Pseudoxanthobacter soli DSM 19599: one gene and its partner. The protein of the gene in region 2 interacts with the protein of the main gene of each other region in a pairwise test. Links are inferred from orthologs where the notes say so. Each region holds a gene or a part of one and is shown on either strand. Other genes may lie near its edges.

Region 1 (6,356 bases), 530 kb from region 2 along the record:
GCGGGCAAGTCGACTTTCCTCGCGACCGTATCGGCGGCGAAGCCCAAGATCGCGGATTATCCGTTCACCACCCTCCATCCCAATCTCGGCGTCGTCGGCGTCGACGGACGCGAGTTCGTGATGGCCGACATTCCCGGCCTGATCGAGGGCGCCCACGAGGGCGTCGGCCTCGGGCACCGCTTCCTCGGCCATGTCGAGCGCTGCCGCGTGCTGCTGCATCTGGTCGACGGCACCGGCGACGATGTGGCGGAAGCCTATCGCGTGGTGCGCGACGAACTCGCCGCCTACGGCGCCGGCCTCGACGAGAAGCCGGAGATCGTGGCGCTGACCAAGGTCGATGCGCTCAACGAGGAGCTTCGGGCCGAACGGCTCGCGGCGCTCGGCAAGGCCTGCGGTAGCCGGCCGATGGCGATGTCGTCGGCGAGCGGCGAAGGCGTCGAGCGCACCCTCAGGGCGCTGTGGCGCACCATCGACGGCAGCCGCGGCGGGAACGTCAACGCGGTCCCCTCCGAGGAGGACGACGCGTGGCGGCCCTGATCGATACCGCCGCCGCGACGGGCTCCGCGCCTGTCCGGCGCGTTTCGGCGGCCCGCCGCGTCGTCGTGAAGGTCGGCTCGGCGCTGCTCGTCGAGAACGGCGCGGCGAGCGGCCGGCTGAAGGCGGACTGGCTCGCGAGCCTCGCCGACGACATCGCGGCGCTCACCCGCCAGGGCGCCGAGGTGATCGTGGTGTCCTCCGGCGCCATCGCGCTTGGCCGCGGCGTGCTGAAGCTGCCGCGCGGGCCCCTGAAGCTGGAACAGGCGCAGGCGGCGGCCTCCGTCGGCCAGATCGCGCTCGCCCGCGCCTGGTCGGAGGCGCTTGCCGCCCGCAGCCTCGTCGCCGCGCAGGTGCTGCTCACCCTCGGCGATACCGAGGAGCGCCGCCGCTACCTCAATGCCCGCTCGACGCTCGCGACCCTGATCCGCCTCGGCGCGGTGCCGGTGATCAACGAGAACGACGCGGTGGCGACCAGCGAAATTCGCTACGGCGACAACGACCGGCTCGCCGCCCGCGTCGCCACCATGGCGAGCGCCGATCTTCTCGTGCTCCTGTCCGACATCGACGGCCTCTACACCGCGCCGCCTGCGCTCGACGCGAACGCCCGCCACATTCCCGTGGTCGAGCGCATCACGCCCGAGATCGAGGCCATGGCCGGCGCGGCCGCCTCCGAGTTCTCCCGCGGCGGCATGAAGACCAAGATCGATGCCGCCCGGATCGCGGTTTCCGCCGGCACGGCGATGGTGATCGCCTCCGGCAAGGCGCTGAACCCGCTGGCGGCCGTCGACGGCGGCGCGCGCTTCACCTGGTTCGACGCCCACGCCACGCCGACGCTCGCCCGCAAGACCTGGATCGCCGGATCGCTCGACCCCCACGGCAGCGTGATGATCGACGACGGCGCTGTCGCCGCGCTCGCCCGCGGCCGCAGCCTGCTGCCGGCCGGGGTCGTCGCCGTCGCCGGCGCCTTCAGCCGCGGCGATGCGGTGCGCGTGGTGGCGAAGTCGTCGGGCCGGGAGATCGGCCGCGGCCTCGTCGCCTACGACTACGACCATGCGGTGCGCATCATGGGCCGCAACAGCCGCGAGATCGAGGAGATCATCGGCTTCGTCGGCCGCGCCGAGATGATCCATCGCGACGACCTCGCCCTCGACGAGGTGGCGCTCGCCGCGCTCGCGGCTGCCCCGTCGCACACGCCGCAGGCTTCGCCCGGATCGGGCGAAGCCGGCCTGCGTCCCCAGGAGAGCCAGCCATGCTGACCGAGCCCGAAGCCGTTCCCGCCAGCCGCCTCGCGGACGGACCGGCAGCGCCGCTGGCGGACGTGGCGCTGTCGGACGTGGCGGGGCTGATGGCGGATATCGGCCGCCGCGCCCGCGCCGCCGCGCGCCGGCTGGCGCTCGCCTCCGACGCCGCCAAGGCCGCGGCGCTGAAGGCCATGGCCGCCGAGGTGAGGGCCGGGTCGGCCGATATCCTCGCCGCCAATGAGGGCGACGTCGCCGCGATGCAGGCGGCCGGCCAGCTCGCCTCCTTCATCGACCGGGGCACGCTGAACGCCGCCCGCGTCGAGGCGATCGCCGAGGCGCTGGAGGCGATCGCCGCATTGCCCGATCCCGTCGGCTCCGTCGTCTCGTCGTGGACGCGGCCGAACGGCCTCGTCATCGAGCGGGTGCGGACGCCCCTCGGCGTGATCGGCGTGATCTACGAGAGCCGGCCGAACGTGACGGCCGATGCCGGCGCGCTGTGCCTCAGGGCCGGCAACGCCGTGATCCTGCGCGGCGGCTCGGACGCGCTCGCCACGTCGCGGGCGATCCATGCCTGCCTCGTGCGCGGGCTCGAGGCCGCCGGCCTGCCGCCCGACGCCATCCAGCTCGTTCCCGTCGCCGACCGCGCCGCCGTCGGGCTGATGCTGAAGGGCCTCGACGGCGCCATCGACGTGATCGTGCCGCGCGGCGGCAAGAGCCTCGTCGCCCGGGTGCAGGAAGAGGCGCGCGTCCCGGTGTTCGCCCATCTCGAAGGCCTCTGCCACGTCTATGTCGACAAGGCCGCCGATCTCGCCATGGCCAGGCGCATCGTCGTCGACGCCAAGATGCGGCGCACCGGCATCTGCGGCGCGGCCGAGACGCTGCTGGTCGACCGGGCCGTGGCGGGCACGCACCTCGTGCCGCTGCTTCAGGCGCTCGCGGACGCCGGCTGCCGCATCCGCGGCGACGAGGCCGTGTGCGCCGCCTTCCCGACCGCCGAGCCGGCGACGGACGAGGACTGGAGCACCGAATATCTCGACGCGGTGATCTCGGTCGCCGTGGTCGACGGGCTCGACGCCGCCATCGCCCACATCGACCGGTGGGGTTCGCACCACACCGACGCGATCATCACCGACGATCAGGCCGCCGCCGACCGCTTCATGGCGGAAGTCGATTCCGCCATCGTGCTGCACAACGCCTCCACCCAGTTCGCGGATGGCGGCGAGTTCGGCATGGGCGCGGAAATCGGCATCGCCACCGGCCGGATGCACGCGCGCGGCCCCGTCGGGGTCGAGCAACTGACGAGCTTCAAGTACCGCGTCCGCGGATCGGGGCAGATCCGCGGGTGATGTCGCACGCTGGCAGGCTGTCTCGCGCGGGGACCGGGCCCGCCGGCAGCGGGGCTGCCGAGCGGCGCGGTGCGCTGCCGCCGGTCTTTCCCGGCGAGCGAATCGGGCTCTATGGCGGCTCGTTCGATCCGCCGCACCACGGCCATCTCCACGTCGCGGAAACCGCGTTGAAGCGGCTCGGGCTCGACAGGCTGTGGTGGGTGGTGACGCCCGGCAACCCGCTGAAGGAGAACGGCGCGGCGCCGCTTGCCGAGCGGCTGGCGGCGGTGCGCGCGCTCGCCCGCGACCGGCGCATGGTGGCGACCGGCTTCGAGGCCGGCCTCGGGCTCACCTACAGTTTCGAAACGGTGTCCTTCCTGCGCACGAAGGTGCCGGGGGTCCGGTTCGTCTGGATCATGGGCGCCGACAACCTCGCGAGCTTCCACCGCTGGCGCGACTGGCGGCGCCTCGCCGGGCTGCTGCCGATGGCCATCGTCGACCGGCCGGGCGCCACGCGGGGCGCGTTCGCCTCGCCAGCGGCCCACGCGCTGGCGCGTTTCCGCGTGCCGGAGCGCGATGCCGCCTCGCTCGCCGGCCGGGCGCCGCCGGCGTGGTGCTTCCTGCATGCCCCGCTCGACAATTCCTCTTCCACCGCATTGCGGGCCGCGCGGCTGAAGGCGGCCCGCGCGGACAGCCCGCCGGTCCCCTGACCGGCACCGACCGAAAGGCGACGACCGTCATGACGACACGCCACCGCGAAAAGAAACCGTCCTCCCATGCGGCGCAGGACGAGGCCGGCCCGGCGATTTCCCCGCAGGAGGCGCTGATCTACGTCATGGTCACGCTGTCCGCCGTCGACCGCGAGATGACCGACGTCGAACTCGGCACCATCGGCGACATGGTGTCGGGCCTGCCGGTGTTCGCCGGCTACGATCCGGACCGCCTGATCGAGACCGCCCGCGATTGCGGCGAGATCGTCCGGGGCGAGAACGGCCTGTCGCTGCTGCTGGAAATCGTCCGCGACGCCCTGCCGGTGCGGCTGCACGAGACCGCCTACGCGCTCGCCATCGAGGTGGCGGCCGTCGATCTCGACGTCGAGCAGGAGGAACTGCGCTTCCTCGAGCTGCTGCGCGACGCGCTCGATCTCGATCCGCTGGTAACGGCGGCCATCGAGCGCTCGGCCCGGGTTCGCTTCCGCACGCTGTAACCTCCCGCCGGGGGGGAACGATCACTGACACCGCGCCGGCGGGCCGAAAGGGCCTCGCCGGCGTTTTGCTAATTTGCGAAAAATTGTGAAATCGCATTTAACCCGTTCAATCCTTGTATAATTCGGCTCTGTTTGCAAAACAGCGCGACCGGACGGCACCTTCGCCTCGAAGGGGAACCCGTCGAAGGCGGCGCTGCGCCCCGCCGGAGCGTTCGGGTCCGTCTTCGCGGCGCCTGCGGTGTCTGGTCCGGGCCGAAACGGGTGATAGAGTTGCGTGCCGTCCCCGGACGGCGGTCCATGCGGGTTGCGGATTGCCGCTCGGTCGGCGGCGGCTGAGGTGAACGGTCATGAGAGACATCCTCGACAAGCTCGATGCCCGCCGCGCGGGTGCCCGCCTCGGCGGCGGCGAGAAGCGCATCGCCGCCCAGCACAAGCGCGGCAAGCTCACCGCGCGCGAACGCCTCGAACTCCTGCTCGACGACGGCTCGTTCGAGGAGTTCGACATGTTCGTCGAGCACCGCTGCACCGATTTCGGCATGGACAAGCAGCCGAAGACCCCGGGCGACGGCGTCGTCACCGGCTGGGGCACGGTGAACGGCCGCACCGTGTTCGTGTTCGCCAAGGACTTCACGGTGTTCGGCGGCTCGCTGTCCGAGACCCACGCCGCCAAGATCACCAAGATCCAGGATATGGCGCTGCGGATGCGCGCGCCCATCGTCGGCCTGTTCGATGCCGGTGGCGCCCGCATCCAGGAAGGCGTCGCCGCGCTCGGCGGCTACGGCGAGGTGTTCAAGCGCAATGTCGCCGCCTCGGGCGTGATCCCGCAGATCTCGGTGATCATGGGGCCGTGCGCCGGCGGCGACGTCTATTCGCCGGCCATGACCGACTTCATCTTCATGGTGCGCGACACCTCCTACATGTTCGTCACCGGCCCGGACGTGGTGAAGACCGTGACGAACGAGACGGTCACCGCGGAGGATCTCGGCGGCGCCCGCGTCCACACCGCCAAGTCCTCCATCGCCGACGGCGCCTGGGACAACGATGTCGAGGCACTGCTTCAGGTGCGCCGGCTGATCGATTTCCTGCCGGCCAACAACCAGTCCGGCGTGCCGCACTGGCCGACCGAGGACGACGGCCGCCGCCACGACGACAGCCTCGACACGCTGGTGCCGGACAATCCGAACACCCCCTACGACATCAAGGAACTGATCCTGAAGGTCGCCGACGAGGGCGATTTCTTCGAGATCCAGGAAGCCTTCGCCAAGAATATCGTCACCGGCTTCATCCGCCTCGAGGGCCGCACCGTCGGCGTCGTCGCCAACCAGCCGATGGTGCTGGCCGGCGTGCTCGATTCAGACGCGTCCCGCAAGGCGGCGCGGTTCGTCCGGTTCTGCGACGCGTTCGAAATCCCCATCGTCACCTTCGTCGACGTGCCGGGCTTCCTGCCGGGAACGGCGCAGGAATATGGCGGGCTCATCAAGCACGGCGCCAAGCTGCTCTACGCCTATTCCGAGGCGACTGTGCCGCTCGTCACCGTGATCACCCGCAAGGCGTTCGGCGGCGCCTACGATGTCATGGCCTCCAAGCACGTGGGGGCCGACATCAACTATGCCTGGCCGAGCGCGCAGATCGCAGTGATGGGCGCCAAGGGCGCGGTCGAGATCATCTTCCGCCAGGATATCGGCGACGCCGCCAAGATCGCCGAGCGCACCCGGGAATACGAGGACCGCTTCATGTCGCCGTTCGTGGCGGCGGAACGCGGCTATGTCGACGAAGTCATCATGCCCCATTCCACCCGGCGGCGGCTGTCGCGCGCGCTCACCATGCTGCGCGCCAAGAAGGCCGAGACCGTGTGGCGCAAGCACGACAACATCCCGCTCTGAGCCGCCCCGGCGGCATTCGCGTCCGTCCGTCCGCTTTCCGTTTGATCCCGCTCATGGTCTTCGCCGGCAGAACCGTTCAACTGCCGTCGGCCGGGCCGCACATCGAGGGCAGCAGCCGTGTTCTCAAAGATCCTGATCGCCAATCGCGGTGAGATCGCCTGCC
Region 2 (8,118 bases):
GCGGTCGGCTTCCTGTCCGACGCCGTCGGGGTATCGAACGCGGTCATCGCGTTCTGCGCGGTGAGCACGCTCTCCACCGGGCTGCTGCTCTCCACGGCGCGGCTGGTGCCGGTGCACGCCCGCGCCGGCTGAACGGTCGCCAGCGCCGCGGAAGCCGCCCGGCAATCGCAGGTCGCAGCCGGCATTTGCGCTCGCGGCGCCGCGAGCGCGGAACGCTTTTCTCCGGACCCGGTTGAAAGAGCATAAGCGTGCTTTTTCGCCGCCGGGCCGCCGGCTTTGTTGACAAAGTCCATCCAATAAATAGACATTGCAGGAAATTGAATTCCCGCAATCGCGTTTTCGGAGGGGCTCCCGATGAGGTCGACACCCAAAGCCAGACCCACCCGCCGCACCGTGCTCGGTGCCATGGCAGCGGCAGCCTTCGCCGCAGGCCTCGGCGGCACGGCCCTGCCGGCGATGGCGGACCAGACGCTGCTCAATGTCAGCTACGATCCGACCCGTGAACTCTACAAGGACTACGACGCGGTCTTCGCCAAGCACTGGAAGGAAACCGCAGGCGAGACCGTGACGATCCGCGCCTCCCATGGCGGATCCGGCGCACAGGCCCGCGCCGTGATCGACGGCCTTCAGGCCGACGTGGTGACCCTGGCGCTGGAAGCCGATATCGACGCCATCGCCAAGAGGACCGGCAAGATTCCGGCCGACTGGCGCAAGCGCCTGCCCAACAATTCCGCGCCCTACACATCTACCATCGTGTTCCTCGTCCGCAAGGGCAACCCGAAGAACATCAAGGACTGGGGCGACCTCGTCCGCGACGACGTCGAGGTGATCACGCCCAACCCGAAGACCTCGGGCGGCGCGCGCTGGAACTACCTCGCCGCGTGGGCCTGGGCCGACAAGCACTTCAACGGCGATCAGGCCAAGGTGCGCGATTACATCACGCAGCTGTTCCAGCATGTGCCGGTGCTCGATACCGGCGCCCGCGGCGCGACCACCACCTTCGCCCAGCGCGGCATCGGCGACGTGCTGCTCGCCTGGGAGAACGAGGCCTTCCTCTCCATCGAGGAACTCGGCCCCGACCAGTTCGAGATCATCGCGCCTTCGGTCTCGATCCTCGCCGAGCCCCCCGTGACGGTGGTGGACGGCAACGTCGACGCCAAGGGGACGCGCAAGACCGCGGAAGCCTATCTCGAATATCTCTATTCGCCCGAGGGTCAGAACATCGCGGCCAAGCACTACTACCGTCCCTACAAGACGGACGGCGTGGACCCCGCCTACCTGAAGCGCTTCGCCGACATTCCGCTCGTCAGCATCGATGATCCGCTGTTCGGCGGCTGGGCAAAGGCGCAGCCCGAGCACTTCGGCGACGGCGGCACCTTCGACCAGCTTTACAAGCCGAAGCAGTAACGCCAAACCATCGCCCGCCGGCATAGCGCCGTCGCTCCAGAGCGGCGGCGCGTTTCCGTGCAGGCCGCAGGGCGGACGGGGAATCGACTTCAAGGGACCGACGCCCCTATTCTGGCGGCAAGCCAAATCTCGCGGCAACCACTTCCAACACCGACGCATCAAGGGCGGCATTCGACATGGCTTTTGCCAAGGCGCTGAGGCGGCAGCCGAGCATCATCCCGGGTTTCGGGCCGGCCCTCGGCTTCACCCTCGCCTATCTCGCGCTGATCGTGCTGATCCCGCTCGCCGCGCTGGTGCTGCGGACGGCGGACCTCGGCCTTTCCGGCTTCCTCACGGTCGCGACCGAACCGCGCGTGATCGCCGCGCTGAAGGTGAGCTTCGGGTCGTCGCTGATCGCCGCCGCCATCAACGGCGTGTTCGGCCTGCTCGTCGCCTGGGTGCTGGTGCGCTACGATTTTCCCGGCCGGCGCCTGATCGACGCCGCCGTCGATCTGCCGTTCGCGCTGCCGACCGCCGTCGCCGGCATCGCGCTGACCGCGATCTACGCCCCGAACGGCATGATCGGCCGCTTCTTCGCCGAATGGGGCATCAAGATCGCCTACACGCCGCGCGGCATCGTGATCGCGCTGATCTTCATCGGCCTGCCGTTCGTGGTGCGCACGGTGCAGCCCGTTCTGGCGGAACTCGACCGCGAATACGAGGAAGCCGCCGCCACCCTGGGCGCCGGCCGCCTGCAGACCGTGACCCGCGTCGTGCTGCCCACGATCCTGCCCGCGCTTCTCACCGGCTTCGCGCTGGCCTTTGCGCGCGCGGTCGGCGAATACGGCTCGGTGATCTTCATCGCCGGCAACATCCCGTTCGTCTCGGAAATCGCGCCGCTCCTGATCGTGACCCGGCTCGAGGGCTTCGACTATGCCGGCGCGACGGCCATCGCCGCGGTGATGCTGATCATCTCGTTCCTGATGCTGTTCGCCATCAACCTGCTGCAGGCCTGGGCCCGCCGCCGCATGGGGCAGGCGGGATGAGGCACGCCGCTTCCCGCAGGACCGCCGCCGTCCTTTCCGCCGCCACCCGTACCGACGCCTCGGACCGACCCGCATGACCGACGCCGCCCTTTCCGCCGCACCCGCCGCCGCCCGTGCCCGCGCCCGCTCCGCCGTGACCGAGGCGCCCTGGGTGCGCGTCGCGCTCGTGCTCGCCGCGCTGGCGTTCCTGCTGCTGATCCTGGTGCTGCCGCTGGCGGTGGTGTTCTCGGAGGCGTTCTCCAAGGGTGCGGAAACCTATTTCGAGGCGCTGGCGGAGCCGGACGCGCTCGCCGCGATCCGGCTGACGCTGCTGGTGGCCGCGATATCGGTGCCGTGCAACATGGTGTTCGGCCTTGCCGCCGCCTGGGCCGTCGCCAAGTTCGAATTTCCCGGCAAGAGCCTGCTGACCACGCTGATCGACCTGCCGTTCTCGGTCTCGCCCGTCATCTCGGGCCTCGTCTACGTGCTGCTGTTCGGCGCGCAGAGCCTGCTCGGGCCGTGGCTGCGCGATCACGGCATCGAGATCATCTTCGCGGTGCCGGGCATCGTGCTCGCCACCATGTTCGTGACGCTGCCGTTCGTCGCGCGCGAGCTGATCCCGCTGATGCAGGAACAGGGCACGCTGGAGGAGGAGGCGGCACTGTCGCTCGGCGCCGGCCCCTGGGCGACGTTCTTCCGGGTGACGCTGCCGAACGTGAAATGGGGCCTGCTCTACGGCGTGCTGCTCTGCAACGCCCGCGCCATGGGCGAGTTCGGCGCGGTCTCGGTGGTCTCCGGCCACATCCGCGGCCTGACCAACACCATGCCGCTGCATGTCGAGATCCTCTACAACGAATATAATTTCGTCGGCGCCTTCGCCGTCGCCTCGCTGCTGGCTCTGCTCGCCCTCGTCACCCTCGTCGCCAAGACGCTGCTGGAGTGGCACTATTCGGACGGCATCGCCAATTCCACCCGCCGCCATTGACCTGAACCCGCGCCGAGGGCATTCGAGCATGGATCAGCGCGTCATTCACGATGCCAGCCTCGCCGACCGCGCCGCCGGGGCGAGCCGACATTCCGGGAGCGACCACCTCTTGCCGACCGAACCTTCCCCGATCCATGCCGTGCCGATCGACGTGCACGTCGAGAACGTCACCAAGTCGTTCGACACCACGCCCGCGCTGCACGGCATCGACCTCGACGTGCCGGGCGGCGAGCTCGTCGCGCTGCTCGGGCCGTCCGGTTCCGGCAAGACCACGCTGCTGCGCATCGTCGCCGGGCTGGAATTCCCGACCGGCGGCCGCGTCATGTTCGGCGGCGAGGACGCCTCGCACCTCAGCGTGCAGGAGCGCAATATCGGCTTCGTGTTCCAGCACTATGCGCTGTTCAAGCACATGACGGTGTTCGACAACGTCGCCTTCGGCCTGACGGTGCGGCCCGCCGCGACGCGGCCCTCCAAGAAGGACATCCGCGAGCGGGTGCTGAAGCTGATCGATCTCGTTCAGCTTTCCGGGCTGGAGAAGCGCTACCCGACCCAGCTTTCAGGCGGCCAGCGCCAGCGCGTGGCGCTCGCCCGAGCGCTCGCCATCGAGCCCCGGGTGCTGCTGCTCGACGAGCCGTTCGGCGCGCTCGACGCCAAGGTGCGCAAGGACCTGCGCCGCTGGCTGAAGGAAATCCACGCCCGCACCGGCCACACCACCCTGTTCGTGACCCACGACCAGGAGGAGGCGATGGAACTCGCCGACCGCATCGTGGTGATGCGCGCCGGCCGCATCGAGCAGGTCGGCACGCCCGACGACATCTACGACCGCCCGGCGACGCCGTTCGTGTTCGATTTCATCGGCGAATCCGTGCATCTCGAAGTCGAGATCCGCGGCGGCAGGGGCACCCTCGCCGGCCAGCCGCTCGATCTCGACCTGACGGGTGAGAAGGACGGACGCGCCGACGTGTTCGCCCGCCCGGTGGACGTCGAGATCGCCGCGCCCGGCCGTGGCATCGCGGCCCGCGTCATCGCCGTCCGGCGCACGGCCGGCCATCGGCTGGTGGAGGCCGAAGTCGGTGCCGGGCACCAGCGCGTCGAGTTCGCCGTGCCGGCGAGCGTCGAGGTGACGGCCGGCGCCGATGTCGGGCTGGTGCTGAACGCCTTCCGCGTCTATCCCGCCGCAGCCTGAGCCCGGGCGGGATCAGCCGCCGAGCTAGAGCGCTTTCCGATCTGATGGAATCATCAGATCGACAAGAAATCGCTCCAGATTCAAAAGCTTGAGCACATCCTTATCGTTCAGATCGGTTCAATCTGAACGGGATATGCTCTAAATCAGCCGCCGACGAGGTGCAGCGTGCGCTTCGGTTCGAGCACGCTCAGCACGCGGGCGAGGTCCTGGCCGCGCTTCAGGATCATGCCGCCCGGCGCCATCACCGAATAGGCGCCCTGCTTGCGGGCGAGCTTCGGATTCTTGACGATGCGATAGAGCGGCATCTCGCTGGTGCGGCGGAAGATCGAGAACACCGCCTCGTCGGCGCGGAAGTCGATGGCGTAGTCGCGCCACTCCCCGGCCGCCACCATCCGCCCGTAGATGCGCAGGATGGCATCGAGTTCGCGGCGGTCGAAGGCGATCACGGTCCGGGCGTTCGCCGCCGTCTCCGCCTGCAAGGGCGGCTGGCCGGCAGCGCCGGCGTGAGGCTGGGCGATCTGGGCCTGAGTGACGGGGCTCTGCGCGGTCTGACTCTGGGCGATCTGACTCTGGGCTATCTTGGGCACCCGCGCGGTGCGCGACCCGGCGCCCGTCCGGCCTGCCGCGACGCCGGACGGATCGGCGTCATCCCCGGTTCCCGGTGCTTCGCTCAAGAGCGCCTCCCGTTGTCGTGCGATTGTCATGATCGGGCGTCGGCGGGCCGGACGCAAGCCTTCGATGCGGGCTTCGCCCCCGCGGGGCACGCATGCCGGCTTCGATGCCGCCGCATTGCCCCGCCGCCGCCGCCGTGCCAATAAGCCCGTCAGCCCCCTTTGAGACGCGGTTCCACCGCCCCGCGTTCCACCACCCCGAGTTCCACGACCCCGAGTGCGCCGATGACCGCCGACACGCCGAGAAGACCGGACCGCAAGCCGGACGACCGCAGGACCGAGCGCCGCCCGCCGCGGCGCACGTCGTCGACGCGCAGCCACTGGAGCCCGGGCGAGAACCGCATCGTGATCTATGGCGTGCACGCGGTCGCGGCCGCGCTCGCCAACCCGGCCCGCATCAAGCACCGGCTGGTCGCGACCCACAACGCACTGGCGCGGCTTTCCGAGGCCGGCATCGACCTGCCCGTCGCCCCGGAGGTCGCGGACCCGAAGGTGGTGGCCGAGATGGTGCCGGCCGACGCGGTCCACCAGGGCATCGCCCTCGTCACCGAGCCTCTGGCCCCGGCCGAGGTGGGCGACCTCGGCACGGCGCGGCTGGTGCTGGCGCTCGACCAGGTGACGGACCCGCACAATGTCGGTGCCATCATGCGCTCGGCCGTGGCGCTCGGCGCCTCCGCGCTGTTCACCACGAGCCGCCATTCCCCGCAGGAAAGCGGCGTGCTGGCCAAGGCGGCCTCGGGCGCCGTCGACCTTCTGCCCCACGCCTCGGTGCCGAACCTGCCGCGCACGCTGCGCGACCTGAAGGACGAGGGCTTCACCATCATCGGCCTCGACAGCGAGGCCGAGCACGACCTCGAATCCGTGCCGGTCGGCGACAAGGTGGCGCTGGTGCTGGGGTCGGAAGGCAAGGGCCTGCGCGGCGCCGTCAAGACGGCGACCGACGCGGTGGCCCGGCTGGAGGCGCCCGGCCCGTTCGCCTCGCTCAACGTCTCCAACGCCGCGGCGATCGCGCTTTACGTGATGCGCCGCCGGCTCGCGGGCGGCTGAGACGCGCGGACCGGCGCGGCGACAGACACAAGCAGCCCGCTCGACCGGCCCCGGCGATGCGGCGAACGGACGAGGCTCGCCGTTCTCCCGCCCGCGCGCCCCGTTCGGAGCGGGCCGGCCATTCAACGCCGATGCCACGGTTATGGTGCGACGGGCAAGGCGCGATGATCGGCGCCCTGCCCGCGCTCTTGCGTGTCCCGTTGGGAGGCGGGCGAGGCCCGCGCGTGCGCCGGGCCCCGGCGATCAGCGGCAGAAAAGCTGCTGCCCCGAATAGCTGGTGAAGGTTCCGGTGTTCGGGTTGAAGCTGCGATAGCGCGCGGAACAGTAGCTGTACCAGGCCGGCGTCCACGGCTGCGGCGCGGCGTAGGCCGGCGGCGCGACCACCACGGGCGGCGGGGCCGGGGCCACGACGATCGGCGGCACCGCGACGCCGACGCCCCATCCGAACCCGGGGCCGCCCCAGCCGGGGCCCGCCCAGCCCGGCCCCCGCCAACCCCAGCCGGGGCCGCGCCAACCCGGGCCGCGCCAGCCAGGACCACCCCAGCCAGGACCACCCCAACCGGGGCCACGCCAGCCAGGCCCGCCCCAACCGGGGCCTCGCCAGCCGGGACCGCCGCGCCAGCCGGGCCCCGGGCCGGGGCCGCGCCAGCCGGGTCCCCACTGCACGGGAACGGCCGCGGCACGATCCGAAAGCCCAGAGGCGGTCGCTCCGGCGGACCCGGACGGCGGGACGGCAGCGCCGGAAAGCGCCGCTGCGACCGCGGGACCGGCCGGGATCGCCGCTTCGGCGGGACCGGTGGCGACCGCGGCGCCGAGGGCCGCGCAGAGCGCGGCGGCGAGCGCCCCGCGCCGGAGGACGTTCGGATGCGGGCTGCCTCTCCGCAGGACACCCCGCCGCATCATCATGGCGACTGTCATCGTTCCATCCTCGCGAACGCATCCGGGCGGCTTGCTCCGGGCGGCTTGCATCGGGGTTTGCCCGACGCGCCTTCGGCCGCGCGGATGCATCCGGCGGACGGCAGGCGCTGCGGTTCAATCGGTTTCGTCACGTCGCCGCCCGGGTCGTTGCGATCCGGACGGGCGATCCCGGCGCACGGGCGCTAGGATCGGGGCCGATGGTGGCCCTGACGAAATGAACCGCGCCTGAACGCTCCGGTTCCGTCCGCCTGCGTTCGCTGGCGCACCCGCGAGAGAGGCGCCGTGTCCGCCGGGAGAGACGCCGCGTCGCGCGTTGCAGCCTCTGGCGAACGATGCGAGGGGATGGCGGCGTTGCGCCGGGATCGGTGCACCGGAAGGACCGGGCGCGTTCTTCGCGGGCCTCAGCACTTCGTGCGCGCCGATAAGCCCGGTCGGCGAGCCGCCGGCCCGCGCGCTTCAACAGGTCGTGGAAACCACGCGGCGCGACGCCTTGGCGGATGCAAGCCCGCGCGAGACATGATAACCAACCCGGAAACAGGCACCGGAATCCGCGCCCGCGGATCCGGCACCGAAGGGCCGGTTTAGCTCAGCGGTAGAGCAGCGGTTTTGTAAACCGAAGGTCGGGGGTTCAATCCCCTCAACCGGCACCATTTTTCTTGGTCGAGAGTGATTGGCGTGCCGGCTTGCGGACGAAAGCCGTCTATTCTGCCGCGCCTGTCGTCTGCCTGAAAATCACTTCCACCCGTTCTCGACGAAAGCATCGACTTCGGCCCGAAGGTCGACGGCCAATTTGTCGTCACGAGGGATGACCCGGAACGGCGTCCCCGACGGGACATTGAAAGAAGCCGTACCAGGATCGCGGCAGACGTGTCTGCTGCCGTCATATCGCGCACAATCTCC

The links. Proteins that work in one complex are often made in the same cells at the same time.
Region 1: the proteins of BUF17_RS07810 (region 2) and BUF17_RS10085 interact in binary tests that used the Escherichia coli proteins (3 or more experiments, as listed by UniProt). The link is inferred for Pseudoxanthobacter soli DSM 19599 from one-to-one orthologs.

The regions. Positions count from the first base shown.
Region 1 is NZ_FRXO01000003.1:559,868-566,223, forward strand. The notes cover bases 1,029-4,003. They hold BUF17_RS10085 (glutamate-5-semialdehyde dehydrogenase), read left to right. Parts: upstream 1,029-1,882; coding sequence 1,883-3,124; downstream 3,125-4,003. Other genes in these bases: proB (glutamate 5-kinase), read left to right, coding at 1,029-1,793; BUF17_RS10090 (nicotinate-nucleotide adenylyltransferase), read left to right, coding at 3,124-3,813; BUF17_RS10095 (tellurite resistance TerB family protein), read left to right, coding at 3,939-4,003. Also shown: GTPase ObgE, read left to right, coding at 1-537; more of proB, read left to right, coding at 534-1,028; more of BUF17_RS10095, read left to right, coding at 4,004-4,310; BUF17_RS10100 (acyl-CoA carboxylase subunit beta), read left to right, coding at 4,658-6,193; BUF17_RS10105 (acetyl-CoA carboxylase biotin carboxylase subunit), read left to right, coding at 6,311-6,356. UniProt on the Escherichia coli protein: Catalyzes the NADPH-dependent reduction of L-glutamate 5-phosphate into L-glutamate 5-semialdehyde and phosphate. The product spontaneously undergoes cyclization to form 1-pyrroline-5-carboxylate.
Region 2 is NZ_FRXO01000003.1:32,901-41,018, forward strand. The notes cover bases 2,613-5,561. They hold BUF17_RS07810 (sulfate/molybdate ABC transporter ATP-binding protein), read left to right. Parts: upstream 2,613-3,541; coding sequence 3,542-4,582; downstream 4,583-5,561. Other genes in these bases: cysW (sulfate ABC transporter permease subunit CysW), read left to right, coding at 2,613-3,396; BUF17_RS23205 (DUF2794 domain-containing protein), read right to left, coding at 4,726-5,061; BUF17_RS07820 (TrmH family RNA methyltransferase), read left to right, coding at 5,479-5,561. Also shown: BUF17_RS07790 (MFS transporter), read left to right, coding at 1-132; BUF17_RS07795 (sulfate ABC transporter substrate-binding protein), read left to right, coding at 406-1,407; sulfate ABC transporter permease subunit CysT, read left to right, coding at 1,584-2,432; more of cysW, read left to right, coding at 2,506-2,612; more of BUF17_RS07820, read left to right, coding at 5,562-6,300; BUF17_RS23080 (BA14K family protein), read right to left, coding at 6,544-7,218; BUF17_RS07835 (3D domain-containing protein), read right to left, coding at 7,951-8,118. UniProt on the Escherichia coli protein: Part of the ABC transporter complex CysAWTP involved in sulfate/thiosulfate import. Responsible for energy coupling to the transport system.